DNA from 2 places in the Blautia sp. MSK18_10 genome. Region 1 is predicted to be linked to the other one. Evidence: riboswitches for the same ligand, from Rfam matches in the RefSeq annotation. Region 1 holds a riboswitch; the other holds the start of a gene.
What was found. A riboswitch is a leader RNA that binds a small molecule or an ion and turns the genes downstream of it on or off. The one in region 1 is predicted to bind cobalamin.
Positions count from the first base shown of each region.

Region 2: linked by a shared signal. The riboswitch ahead of LI074_RS07205 (cysteine-rich small domain-containing protein) and the one ahead of nikB (nickel ABC transporter permease) in region 1 are both predicted to bind cobalamin.

Region 1 covers NZ_JAJCGT010000043.1:8,980-15,046, forward strand. Annotated here, with positions in the region: gene LI074_RS14295 (ABC transporter substrate-binding protein) at 1-1,130, opposite strand, end outside; gene nikC (nickel transporter permease) at 1,227-2,051, opposite strand; gene nikB (nickel ABC transporter permease) at 2,052-2,990, opposite strand; cobalamin riboswitch at 3,188-3,381, opposite strand; gene LI074_RS14310 (DUF4832 domain-containing protein) at 3,545-4,909, opposite strand; gene LI074_RS14315 (DUF4956 domain-containing protein) at 4,902-5,573, opposite strand; gene LI074_RS14320 (polyphosphate polymerase domain-containing protein) at 5,570-6,067, opposite strand, start outside.
Region 2 covers NZ_JAJCGT010000012.1:55,389-61,455, reverse strand. Annotated here, with positions in the region: gene LI074_RS07225 (C40 family peptidase) at 1-738, shown strand, start outside; gene LI074_RS07220 (BMC domain-containing protein) at 1,141-1,506, shown strand; gene LI074_RS07215 (BMC domain-containing protein) at 1,518-1,946, shown strand; gene LI074_RS07210 (EutP/PduV family microcompartment system protein) at 2,035-2,583, shown strand; cobalamin riboswitch at 2,675-2,869, shown strand; gene LI074_RS07205 (cysteine-rich small domain-containing protein) at 3,284-3,580, shown strand; gene LI074_RS07200 (C1 family peptidase) at 3,991-6,067, shown strand, end outside.

The sequences.
Region 1 (6,067 bases):
TGTGCGTAAACACCAAGCTCTGCACGGCTTGTATAGATAACGAAATCAAGTGTCAGAGGATCTCCGTCCGGTGTTTCCACGAATCCGTCACCGTCTGTATCTTTGTATCCTGCTTCCTCAAGGATTGCTTTCGCACCTTCCGGATCATAGCTGTTCTCATCGTTCAGATCATCAAATCCGAAGTCAAGTGTGGGAGGTACCGGCGCTTTACCTGCTGTAGCTCCACCCTCAAGAAGAACGTCACAGTATGTCTGTTTGTCAAGTCCGCGCAGAAGTGCCTGACGAAGCGCTTTATCGCAGAGTGCACGGCCTTCACTCTGGTTCATGAATGCATATGTGGAACGCAGGGACTGAAGCTCCTGGATCTCATAATTGTCATTTCCTTCAAACTCAATAAGGTTCTCTGTCTTTAAGTTATAAGCAATATCGATCTCGCCTGTCTGAAGAGCCATGGAACGTGTTGTCTGATCATCTACACATTTCAGTGTAACCTTATCCAGCGGCACCTCTCCATCCCAGTAATTCTCATTTTTTGTAACTACACAGGAATCTGTAGGGCTGAAAGATTCTACCTTATATGGTCCTGTACAGATCGGTCCTTCCATTGCAAATGTAGAATCATCTACGTTTGTATCTACGATCAGGAATAATGGGTCTGCAAGGCTTCCTGCCATGTTTGCGTTTGCTCTGTTTAAGTGGAAGATCAGGTTCTGTCCGTCTACTTCCATGCTGTCCAGATCAAAGAACTCCGGTACTCGGTCACTCTTGTCAACTGTACGCTGAATAGATGCCATTACCATCTCCGGTGTCATATCATCACCATTGGAGAATTTAACGCCTTCACGAATCTTGAATGTCCATGTTTTTCCGTCTTCGCTGTTCTCCCAGCTTTCTGCCAGACAAGGAACGATCTCACCTTCTTCATCGAATTTGGTAAGGCACTCACCGATAGCATAACGGGAAACAACCCAGCTGAAGTACTGCTCTGTAGGCTCCAGAGTATCAGCAAAGCTTGTTACACCGATTGTGATCTCTTTTGCATCTGCTGCGTGAGTTACGGTTGCCATGGAAAATGTCATTGTACATGCAAGTGCTACTGCTAAAACTTTTTTAAATAATGTATTCTTCATATATTCCTCCTGAAATATTTAGGTAAGTGGTGAAGTCCACGGTTCAGTACGGAAGCCGCAGAACTCTTTGTTTTTATTTTCTTATTTTATATTTTCTTACTCCTGTCTTGGGTCAAGAACGTCACGGATGCTGTCACCAAGCATGTTGAAGATAACTACGCAGATTACAATCGCGATACCTGGGTAGATCATCAGCCATGGTGCTTTTGCCATGTAAGTTCTTCCCTCGTTCAGCATCAGTCCCCATTCCGGTGTCGGCGCTGTAGCACCAAAACCAAGGAAGGATAAGGATGCCAGTTCCAGCATCATGGTTCCGATATCTGCTGCTGCAGTTACTACCATCTGAGTAACCATGTTCGGAAGAACATGTACAAGCAGGATCTTCCATGTCCTGGTTCCGTTTACGACTGCTGCTTCAATATAAAGGTTCTTCTTTACTCTCAGTACCATGCTTCGTGCAAGACGGGCATATTTGGTCCAACTTACCGCTGCAATGGAGATAACGGCATTCACAAGGTTTGGTCCCAGCATACCGGCGATTGCGATTGCAAGCACCAGACCGGGGAAAGAGATCATCATATCTGCGATACGCATGATCACACCGTCCACGATTCCTCCGAAGTATCCGGCGATCACTCCAAGAAATGTACCGATCACAAAGATAACTGCCACCAGACATAAGGTCATAATCAGAGAAGTTCTGGTTCCAAAAATAACTCGTGATAACAGATCACGTCCCAGCTTATCTGTCCCAAAGGGATGTGCAGAACTTGGAGCCTGAAGTGATTCCAGCATCACTGCATCCAGCGGGTCGTAGGGTGCGATCTGTGGGGCAAACACAGCCACACCGACTACGACCAACGCCAGTATCGAAAAAAGGGTAAACTGCTTATTTTCTTTAAATACTTTCGCTAACTTCAATTATCTATCCTCCTTAAGTCTTGGATCCAGATAAGTATAGGACAGATCCACAAGCAGATTGATACACATATACAGAATAGCGATCCACAGTACATATCCCTGAACCAACGGATAATCACGGCAGGAGATTGCTTTGACTGCCATATTTCCCATACCCGGCCAGTTGTAGATAATCTCAACGACTGCAGTACCGCCAAGAAGACTTCCCAGGGAAAGTCCAAGCAGAGTTACCAACGGAAGCATTACATTTGGAAGAACATGTCTCCATAAAATCACACGCTCCTTAATACCTCTCATACGTGCACCTGTTACATAATCCTGATGAAGTTCCTCCAGAACCGCACTTCTTACCTGTCTGGTATATTTTGCAGACATGGCAAGAGCCAACGTAAGTGCCGGCAGGACCATCGCTTTGAAATCAGTGCTTCCTCCTGCTACATTCACCCAGCGAAGCTGTACACCGAAAATACTCAGTAAGATCAGGCCAAGCCAGAAGCTTGGTACGGATACCCCGATAAAAGTAATTCCTCTTACAAAGTAATCCGGGAATTTGTTCTGATACACTGCTGCCAGGATTCCCAGCGGAATGGAAATCACGATCATCATAAGCAGTGCCAGCAGAGACATCTTCAGGGTTGGCCAGAAACAGGATACAAGTTTCTGTACCACCGGCATCTTAAAGGAATAGGACTGTCCCATATCTCCGGTGAGTACACCCTTCAGCCAGGTTCCATACTGTACAAGAAAGGGCTGGTCAAGTCCCAGCTCATGCCTTGTCTGTTCCAGAAGCTCTGGTGTGGGAAGATTACCGCACTCTGTCAGCATGATCTCAGCCGGATCACCAGGAGACAGATAAGTCAGTCCAAAGGTCAGAAAACTGATACCAAACAGGACGATCAGAATCTGCAGAAATCTTTTCCCGATTTGTTTTTTCGTCAAAATAATCTCCTTCCTACATCTTTCGTGAATTAAACCAATACCGGAAATGTTTCTGATTACTTTTACTCAGTAACATGGGGAATCCCCCCATAGGGGTTAATTTTCAGGCAAAAAAATAGCCCGCAATATGAAAACATCATACATACGGACACAAAATGACATGAAAAAATTATGCTTCCTATCTACCGTAAGAATCATTCCTATCCCAATTGCAAGCAGTTCTCCTGACTTAAGTTCATCACTTCGAAATCGCCTTCCCGGACCAACTTTAAAATCACATGGTCCAGTGACATTTTTCATTCCGAAGCTCCCTCTTACAGTGACGGGATCGTACCGGACTTACACCGGTTTCTCTATTAATCCTTGCGGAACTTACAACGACTGGTTCAAAACCAATAAATGTTATTTAATTTTTACTATAATATTATAGAATAGTTTTTTTTACTTTGTCCAGTAATTAGCAAAAAAAATCAGATTGTATTCAAAAACATACAATCCGATTTTTTTATTCCTTTTACTGTAACAGATAAACGAATCATTTTTATTCTTCAATATTATTTGCTAAAAAGATAATTTTTCCCTTCGTTATAAGTTCCCTTCATTGAAAGTCGAACAGCTAATTTCCCAGTCATCGGATCTTCAATACCTATACTGATCTTATATTTCTTTCCGGCCAGTGAGATCATCTTTTTTACCTGCATTCTTGTTTTTGTCTGTAAAGTTTCTTCCGGCAGAAGTGATTTTAACGAAATGTCAACCGCTTCTTTTTCAAGACTATTTCCATCCTCATCTTCTACCAGAACCCATACAGGCCAGTCTTCATAAAATGCTGCAACTCCATCATTCTTCCATTTAAGATTCAGGCTGACATACCCCGGCATCTGAATAAGGCTTGCTTGCGAAATCCACAAACGATATCCCATGCTTCCTAAAACTTTCCTATAACCGTTTTCATAAGTTTTATCCGCTACTTTCGGTCCAAGAAAAGTAGTATGTGCTTTCTTTATCAGATTTATTGTCTGATCCAGATTTGTGTCAAGCAACTCTTTCATTGTAATTGAACTTGTAAACTCACCTCCGGAAGGAAACTTTTTCCAGAAATCTTTCATTGCGGATAACCCTTTTTTCTCATGAGTCTGGTCAAACTCACCGCCTTCATTAATCCAACGAAACCATTCCTCTGTGCTCTCTGGCTGTCCGGTCATATCGTTGTAGAGACCTGTTCCATAATGTTCTCCCTCACTAAAAGGTCTTCTCATCAGTATCATGGAATCAGGGAAGGCCTCTGTCCATGGAATCATATAACGTTCTCTTACAGATTCTTCTGGCAGACTCTGTATTCCTGCGGAAATATTTACATGCCATTCTCCCCAGTGCCCCAGACTTCCAAGTTCGATATAACTGACCAGTCCATCTCTGCCAAAATGCTCTCCAAGTGCATTAACTGCCCTTTTGTGATATTGTATCATCTGTTCATTATTATAATCAGGAGCATATCCCTTTCCATACTCCATATCATACCAGGTTCCCGCATGATCAGTTTTGTCATATAGCCATTGTGGAATGTCCATATGCTTTTCCTCCCCGGGAATATCACACACAAACCTCAGTACCAGGTGTTTCCCTTCTTCTCTCCATCTGTCAGTCTGATTTTCTCTTTCGATTTTCTCCCAGTCATATTTTCCTTCCTCCGGTTCCAGTTCAGCCCAGGTAATATCCATATACAGTAAAGATATATCCTCTCCTATTGTTTCTTCCCAGGCACAAGGTGCATATCCCATTAATGGATTTCCAAAAATTTCTTCTGTTTTTTCATATATCTGAGTTTTTCTTCCAAATACCATCCATACTCCTGCTGCTATAATAACTAAAAGTCCAAAACCCAACAGAACCAGATATCGTTTCTGACTTTTAGCCATGATATTCTCCATTATACTGAATCAATGTAACATCTTCCACTCCACCGATATCCCGGATTTTTTCCATAAACTCCATATCATTCTGTCTGCAATATATTTCAACTGCCATTTCTGTTTTTTCATTGCGCATAGTTTTTGATTTTACGAAATATTTTCTTTTTCCAAAACAGCGGATAATTTCATCTCCCGCCTGAGTTCCCTGATAATGAATCACTGCAATATAAATTCTTCCATTTTGTTGTTTGTGATAAAACAGGGTGATCATCAGAATGATAATCACAGCTGTCAACAGAGTTAATGCATACATACCTGCACCGGCTGTAATCCCCGATGTGATTGCCCAGAACAGATACAGAAGATCCATCGGATCTTTAATTGCTGTACGAAAACGTACAATAGACAATGCACCAACCATACCAAGAGAAATCACAATATTGCTGCTGATTGCAAGTGTTACCATACAGGTAAGCACTGTCATTCCCACAAGTGTAACTGCAAAACTTCTGGAGAAAATAACTCCAACATAAAATTTCTGATAAACCAGATAAATCACACTTCCCAAAATCAAAGCCACTGCCAGAGCAGCCAATATCTTAGGTATATCATACTGACTGAACATTCCTGATTCCAGTACAGATTTTTTTATCATATCCTGTACACTCATCTTATCATCCTCCCCTGTGTATCATACCAATACTCAAATCCATTCATGTACCGCGTTTTTTCATAACACAGTACATATTTGGAAACTGCTGTAAATTCTTCTGCCTGCGGCGGCAGAAGATTTCTCAGAATCTGAGGCAGCAGCTCCGTAAATTTCACTTCCATGATCAGTTTTCCCGGTTCCAGTACAGATAAAGCCGGAAGCGTACTGTCGAAAATGTCATAGCTTCCAACAGCAGCTCTGACATCTGTATCAAATGTGATCCTGACTGTTCCCTCATCCATGATCCATGGTTCTCTCTCATAATCTACGATTGTTCTCGGCCGCATCATATTACTCATACATTCTGTGTAAAATTCCCTGCAAAGATTATACGGACTTTTCAGAAGAAATTCATACTCGCCGGAAAGAATTTTTTGCACCTCATCTTTTGTCAGCGGAGCATCTTCTTTATAAATATAACTGCCGAACTTCTTTTTTCTCTCCAGCTTGAT
Region 2 (6,067 bases), on a different contig from region 1:
GAAATTCAGAGATTGGAAGCTGAAAGAATCGCAGCAGAAGAAGAGGCAAGACGACAGGCTGAGGAAGAGGCTGCAAGACAGGCGGCAGAAGAAGAGGCAGCAGCAAAAGCTGCAGAGCAGGAACAGGACTCCGAATCAGAAGAGGAAGAAAATGTAGAGTATGATGAAGACGGAAATGAGATTGAGAATACTGATGATGCGGATGATGAGTCTGAAGCAGATGATGGTGTAGAATATGATGAAAATGGTGATTCTGTTGACAATGCAGGAGCTTCTGATGATGTAGAGTACGATGAGTATGGCAATGTGATTGATTCTGATAATACAGTTTCACCAGATGATTATGAGAGTGAACAGTCATCTGATTCAGATAGTTCTTCATCTTCAGGTTCAGGAGCAGGATCTTCTGTAGTAGACTTTGCAACACAGTTTGTTGGCAATCCATATGTATGGGGCGGTACAAGCCTTACAGGTGGAGCTGACTGTTCAGGATTTACACAGAGTGTATATGCAAACTTCGGAGTAAGTCTTCCGAGAACTTCTTATGAACAGCAGAATGCCGGTACAGAAGTATCTTATGCTGATGCACAGCCGGGCGATTTAATCTGCTACGGTGGACACGTTGCAATCTATATGGGTAATGGACGTATCGTTCATGCATCGAACTCTGTAGATGGCATTAAGATCAGTGATAACGCAGCGTACAGGACGATTGTTTCTGTAAGAAGACTGGTGTAATTAAATAAGTATAAATAATTAAATTTATAGGGGTTGAAAAGGAGTATCGCTAAGGGGGCTGATGCTCCTTTTCTTTATGTATAAGTTATCATTATTCCGCGATGTGTTTTGGCATGAATATGCCAAAATTCCGAGACATACCGCGCGAATTTATGCGATTAGCATAAATTCTGTGCATCGCGAAGCGTGTTGCTGTGAACGGAGTGAACCGTAACCATGTATAATATTTTACCGATTTTCAGGTGGATTTTACCTTGACATAAAATTGGATGGATAGTACAGTTTATGTAACTGAAGAGATACATATAAAATTTTAAATCTGTTTTTGGAGACATCAGTGGGAAAGAATATTCTCATGAATTATCCGGATTATAGTTGAATAGTGAAAGCGAGGAATGATAAATGGCAAATGACCATGTAGAACACATAAGAATTGTACAGGAAACAGTTGCTGGCAAGGAGATTACTTTTGCACATGTAATGGGAGGGCCGGCTCCGGTCATATACCAGAAGCTTGGACTGAATCCGCAGGTGGATTACCGTTCATCTGCAATCGGAATTATGAATATGACACCGCCTGAATCTGCAGTGATCGCATCTGATATTGCGGTAAAAAGCGGAAATGTTTATCTGGGATTTGCAGATCGATTTACAGGCACACTGATCATTACGGGAGAGATTTCCGATGTAATGTCAGCGATGACTGAGGTTGTGGATTATTTCAGAGACACTCTGGGTTATGTAGTCTGCAAGATTACCAAAAGATAGGAAGTGTTGGGATGGCAGGGATGACAACCAGAGAATTACTGGAAAAGCTTTATAACCAGGATTATGAGAAATTAAAGGGAAAAAAGCTGCGTATGACCAGGGTAAGGGTTCCGGGAAAGGAAGTGTGCCTGGCGCATGTGATCAATCCTTCACAGAGCTGTATTTATCAGAATCTTGGTCTGCATATTGGAGTCCATGAGGGAGAAGACCACACAGGAGAAGCAATTGGAATGATTCGTTTTACCCCATGGGAAGCAGTGGTTGTAGCTGCTGATATTGCAGTGAAAAGTGCAAATGTGGAGATTGGTTTCATGGATCGCTTCAGCGGATCATTGATCCTTACGGGAGGTCTGACGGAAGTTCAGACTGCAGTGGAAGAAGTGGTGAAATTTTTTAGAGAGGTGCTTGGCTTTAAGACTTGTGCAGTTCACAAAAGTTAAAACATACGAAAAGTCAGTTATTCTGTACCGATGGTGCTTATGTAACTGCCGGAATAGCTGAGAGAAGTGAAAGGGACAGACATTAAATATGAAGAAAATATTTCTGATGGGCAGAAGTGAAGCAGGTAAGACTTCATTAACGCAGGCATTAAAAGGCGAAAAACTTCATTATGTAAAAACGCAGTATACGAATACGGATGATGATACCATTGATTCTCCGGGAGAGTATGCAGAGTCCAAGCATTTCAGCGTAGGGCTGGCCTGTTTTTCTTTTGAAGCAGATGTGGTGGCAATGGTACAGTCAGCAGATGAACCTTTCAGTTTGTTTGGCTATGGCAGTAATGCATTTATTCTGAGACCACTGATAGGAATCATTACGAAAATAGATTCTCCTTATGCGAATGTTCCAATGGTGCGTCAGTGGATGCTGAATGCAGGATGTGAAAGAATTTTTCTGGTAAACAATGTGACCGGAGAGGGGATTGATGAGCTGAGAGCGTTTTTGAATGAGGATGTTCCAAAGCTGAGTCTGGAAGAAGCAAAATTCAGACAGAGTCTTGGTCTGAATGAATGGGATCCGCTGCCGGAAGGTGTGGAATATTCATGCCAAAACACCTCGCGGAATAGTGGTGTGTGAACAGTAACGAATGAACAATAATAATTTGGAAAATATATTGATAAATAGTTGACAAGCTTGTTGCAGGGTGTTATTATAATGACAGTATAATTCCATACAGAACATATTAAGTGCTGATACTGTGAGAAAGAGCAGTACAGAAAGAGGGAATCAGGTGAGAAACCTGAGCGATCCGGTCACTGTAACAGAGGAGCAAATCTCAGAATGTCCATTGTGCCATAGCATGAGAAGGAGAGAGGAGCGATGAGCCTGGAGCCAGGAAACCTGCTTGGTATGGCGAGGTTAAACTTCCGTGTAAAGTGTAACAACCAACTCCGTTGAATCCGCAGCTTCGGAGTGTTGTCTGCTTTTATCTGAAGGCAGACATTTTTTATGGAATGCGCCTGTTCTTTATGAATTATACATGATTAAATGGCAGGCGATACTACTTCGGATTTATTCGTTCCCTCCGCGCACTCATGAACGGATTTTTTTCTACCCCGGGGTAGCATCGCTCCCTCTTATTAATTTTAAATGTATGATCTGTGAAAAATACTGTAATGAATTTTCAATGCTTTGTTATGTGAAGAGAAATTGATAATTTATTAGAGTATTTTTTTTATTTCGTCCTCTGTCCTCTGATGGGTGGGATTGATGGAGACTGAGAAAACGGAATTATTCTGGAAAGATAAAAACTTGCAACAGGAGAGGAGAGGTAGCAATGGAGAAACCTTATTGGGAAGGGAAAGAATATTCTTATTTCAGCCATAAGAAATGTGAATTTTTTCCGTGTCATAAGAATGCAGATCCGGATGATTTTAACTGTCTGTTCTGTTATTGCCCGCTATATGCCTTGGGTGAGAAATGCGGTGGGAATTTCCGGTATACGGAAAAGGGAATTAAAGACTGCACAAACTGTATGCTTCCGCATAAGCGAAAAAACTATGGATATGTCACAGGAAAATACCAGGAACTGGCTGATATGATGAAAAGAGCAAAGGAAAGTATCAGCAAATAAGAGGAGAATGCGTTGCTGCTTAGAACGGAGTGAACAGTAACAATGTGTCAGATTAGCACAAATAAGAAAGAACGATTTTCATTGTAATACAATGCTTGTTCTGCTAGAATAAGGATAGCAAAAGAGAAGAGTCTGTAAGATTTTCAAGTCTGTTCTGAGTTAGTATATAAAGCATTTCACACACATTTTCCACACTTTTCACATGCACAGAAGAAAATGCATCACAGGCATTTGACGTCTTTTCCTGGCGACATTTTCTTGTCGGCAGAGCTCTGCATTTCTACATAGAGCCGTCGGAAAACAGGGAAAATTCACTGTTTTCCGACGGTTTTTGTCATTGATCATGGTTGAAAAACAAAAAAGATGCTGATATAATGATATTATATTTATGTAAAGGAGTTAACTACTACATGAAAAAAAGAAATACAGCGATACGCGCATTGTCAGTTTTTCTGGCTTATGCAATGGTTTATACATCGGTACCAGCTGCGGGTCAGGAAATGTTTGGATCCGGAGTCAACAGGGAGACAGAAGAAAATACATCAGATCTGAAAGAATTTCAAAGTTCACAGGCAGATGAATTTGGAACAGATACGGGATCGGATGCAGAATTGTTCGGAAGCGATGATGCAAAACAGGAGTTTCAGGATGGAGAAAACTCAGAAGAGGGTACAGACGGAATCAGGTATATTAAGGGCCGTCCGTTGACAGAAGAGGAAAGAAAGGAAGAACTGGAACCCTTTAAAAATTTAAAACCTTTGGATCCGGGAATTGAAGTGGAGAGCAATCTGACATCAGTTTATGCTGCATATGGAAACAGGGAGGCTGCATTTCCATCTTCCTATGATGCCAGAAAGGAAGGATTAGTTACGCCCGTAAAGAATCAGAATCCATTTGGAACCTGCTGGGCTTTTGGTATGGCAGCAATCATGGAGACTTCGCTTCTGGCACAGAACAAAGGAACCTACGATCTGTCAGAAGAACATTTATCATATTTTTTCTCCAACAGACAGAATGATCCTCTTGGAAATACCCCTGATGATAAGAATTATGTACTGGGAAATTATCACGTGATAGGAGGTAATGATCACCTGGCGGCGATTTATCTCAGTACATGGTCGGGAATGACCACAGAGGCCGATGTACCATTTCCTACGGATTCTTCGCATCAGAATGATCTGACTGTACAGATTCCGGAAAGTAAGGCTTATAATTCTGCAGCATATCTGAAAAATGCATCTGTTTCCAAATACAGTGAGGAACGTATGAAAGAAATGCTGCTGAATGACCATGCAGTATCCATTATGCTTTATATGAAGGAAAGTTATGTAAATCCGGACACAGCTGCATATTGTTATCCTGTTGGAAAATCAAATTCGACTGTAATTAATCATATTGTGACAGTGGTCGGATGGGATGATACGTATTCAAAGGATAATTTCCTTCCTGTTTCCAATGTAACATCTGATGGTGCGTGGATCATCAAAAACAGTTGGGGGGAGAAGAAAGGAGACGGAGGATATTACTATCTTTCTTATCAGGATCCCAATATCAGTAAACTTGTAAGTGCAGAGGCAGTGGCTGCTTCGGATCAAAAGTACAGGAATAATTATTTTTATGATGGTTCTTCAGCACTTTCAGTGATTCCGATACAGGCGGGACAGTCAGTAGCAGCAGTTTATGAGACAACTGCAGGAAAGGGAAAAGCAGAAGTCCTGGGGGAGGTTAATCTTGTTACAAACAGTGACAATGCCTGTTACAAAATTCAGATATACACCGATCTGACAGATCCATATGACCCGGAAAGCGGGACCGCTGCATATGCTGCTCCATATGAGTTTGAACAGCCAATCGCAGGTGTACAGACTATCAGTGTACCAGAGGTGGTTTTGAAACAGGGAAGCAGATATTCTGTTGTGATCACAAACAGTGGGATTGAAAAAATCAGCTTTGGAGTGGAAGCAAAGTCCAGTTATGGGAACTGGTTTACCTGTACGGCGGGGATAGAAACAGGGCAGACATTCTATAAGGGTGCATCGGAAACGGCCAGGTGGACAGATGGAAAGACGAAAAACTGGACGGCAAGGATCAAGGCACATACAAGGACCCTGAATCAGTCATGGGTGCCGGATACACCGGTATTTCAGGTGAAGGCATATAATTCCGGATATAACCTTATTTCATGGGAAAAAGTTTCCGGAGCTACAGGATATTATGTGTACAGAAAACCTGCAGCAGGTGGGAAGTGGTCCCAAATTGCAGATGTCGGGACATCGGAATTAAAATATAAAGATAGTAAGGTTACGGCTAATGCATCATACCGTTATACAGTAAAAGCATATTATGAAGCATCCGGAAAAAGATATTCAGGTAAATATAAAACCGGCGATGTGATTAAAGCAGCACCTGCAGTGCAGAAGGTTACTTCTGTGAAATCTGAGAAAAATGGAATCCGCATCCGGTGGAAGCCTCAGAAAAAATGTGACG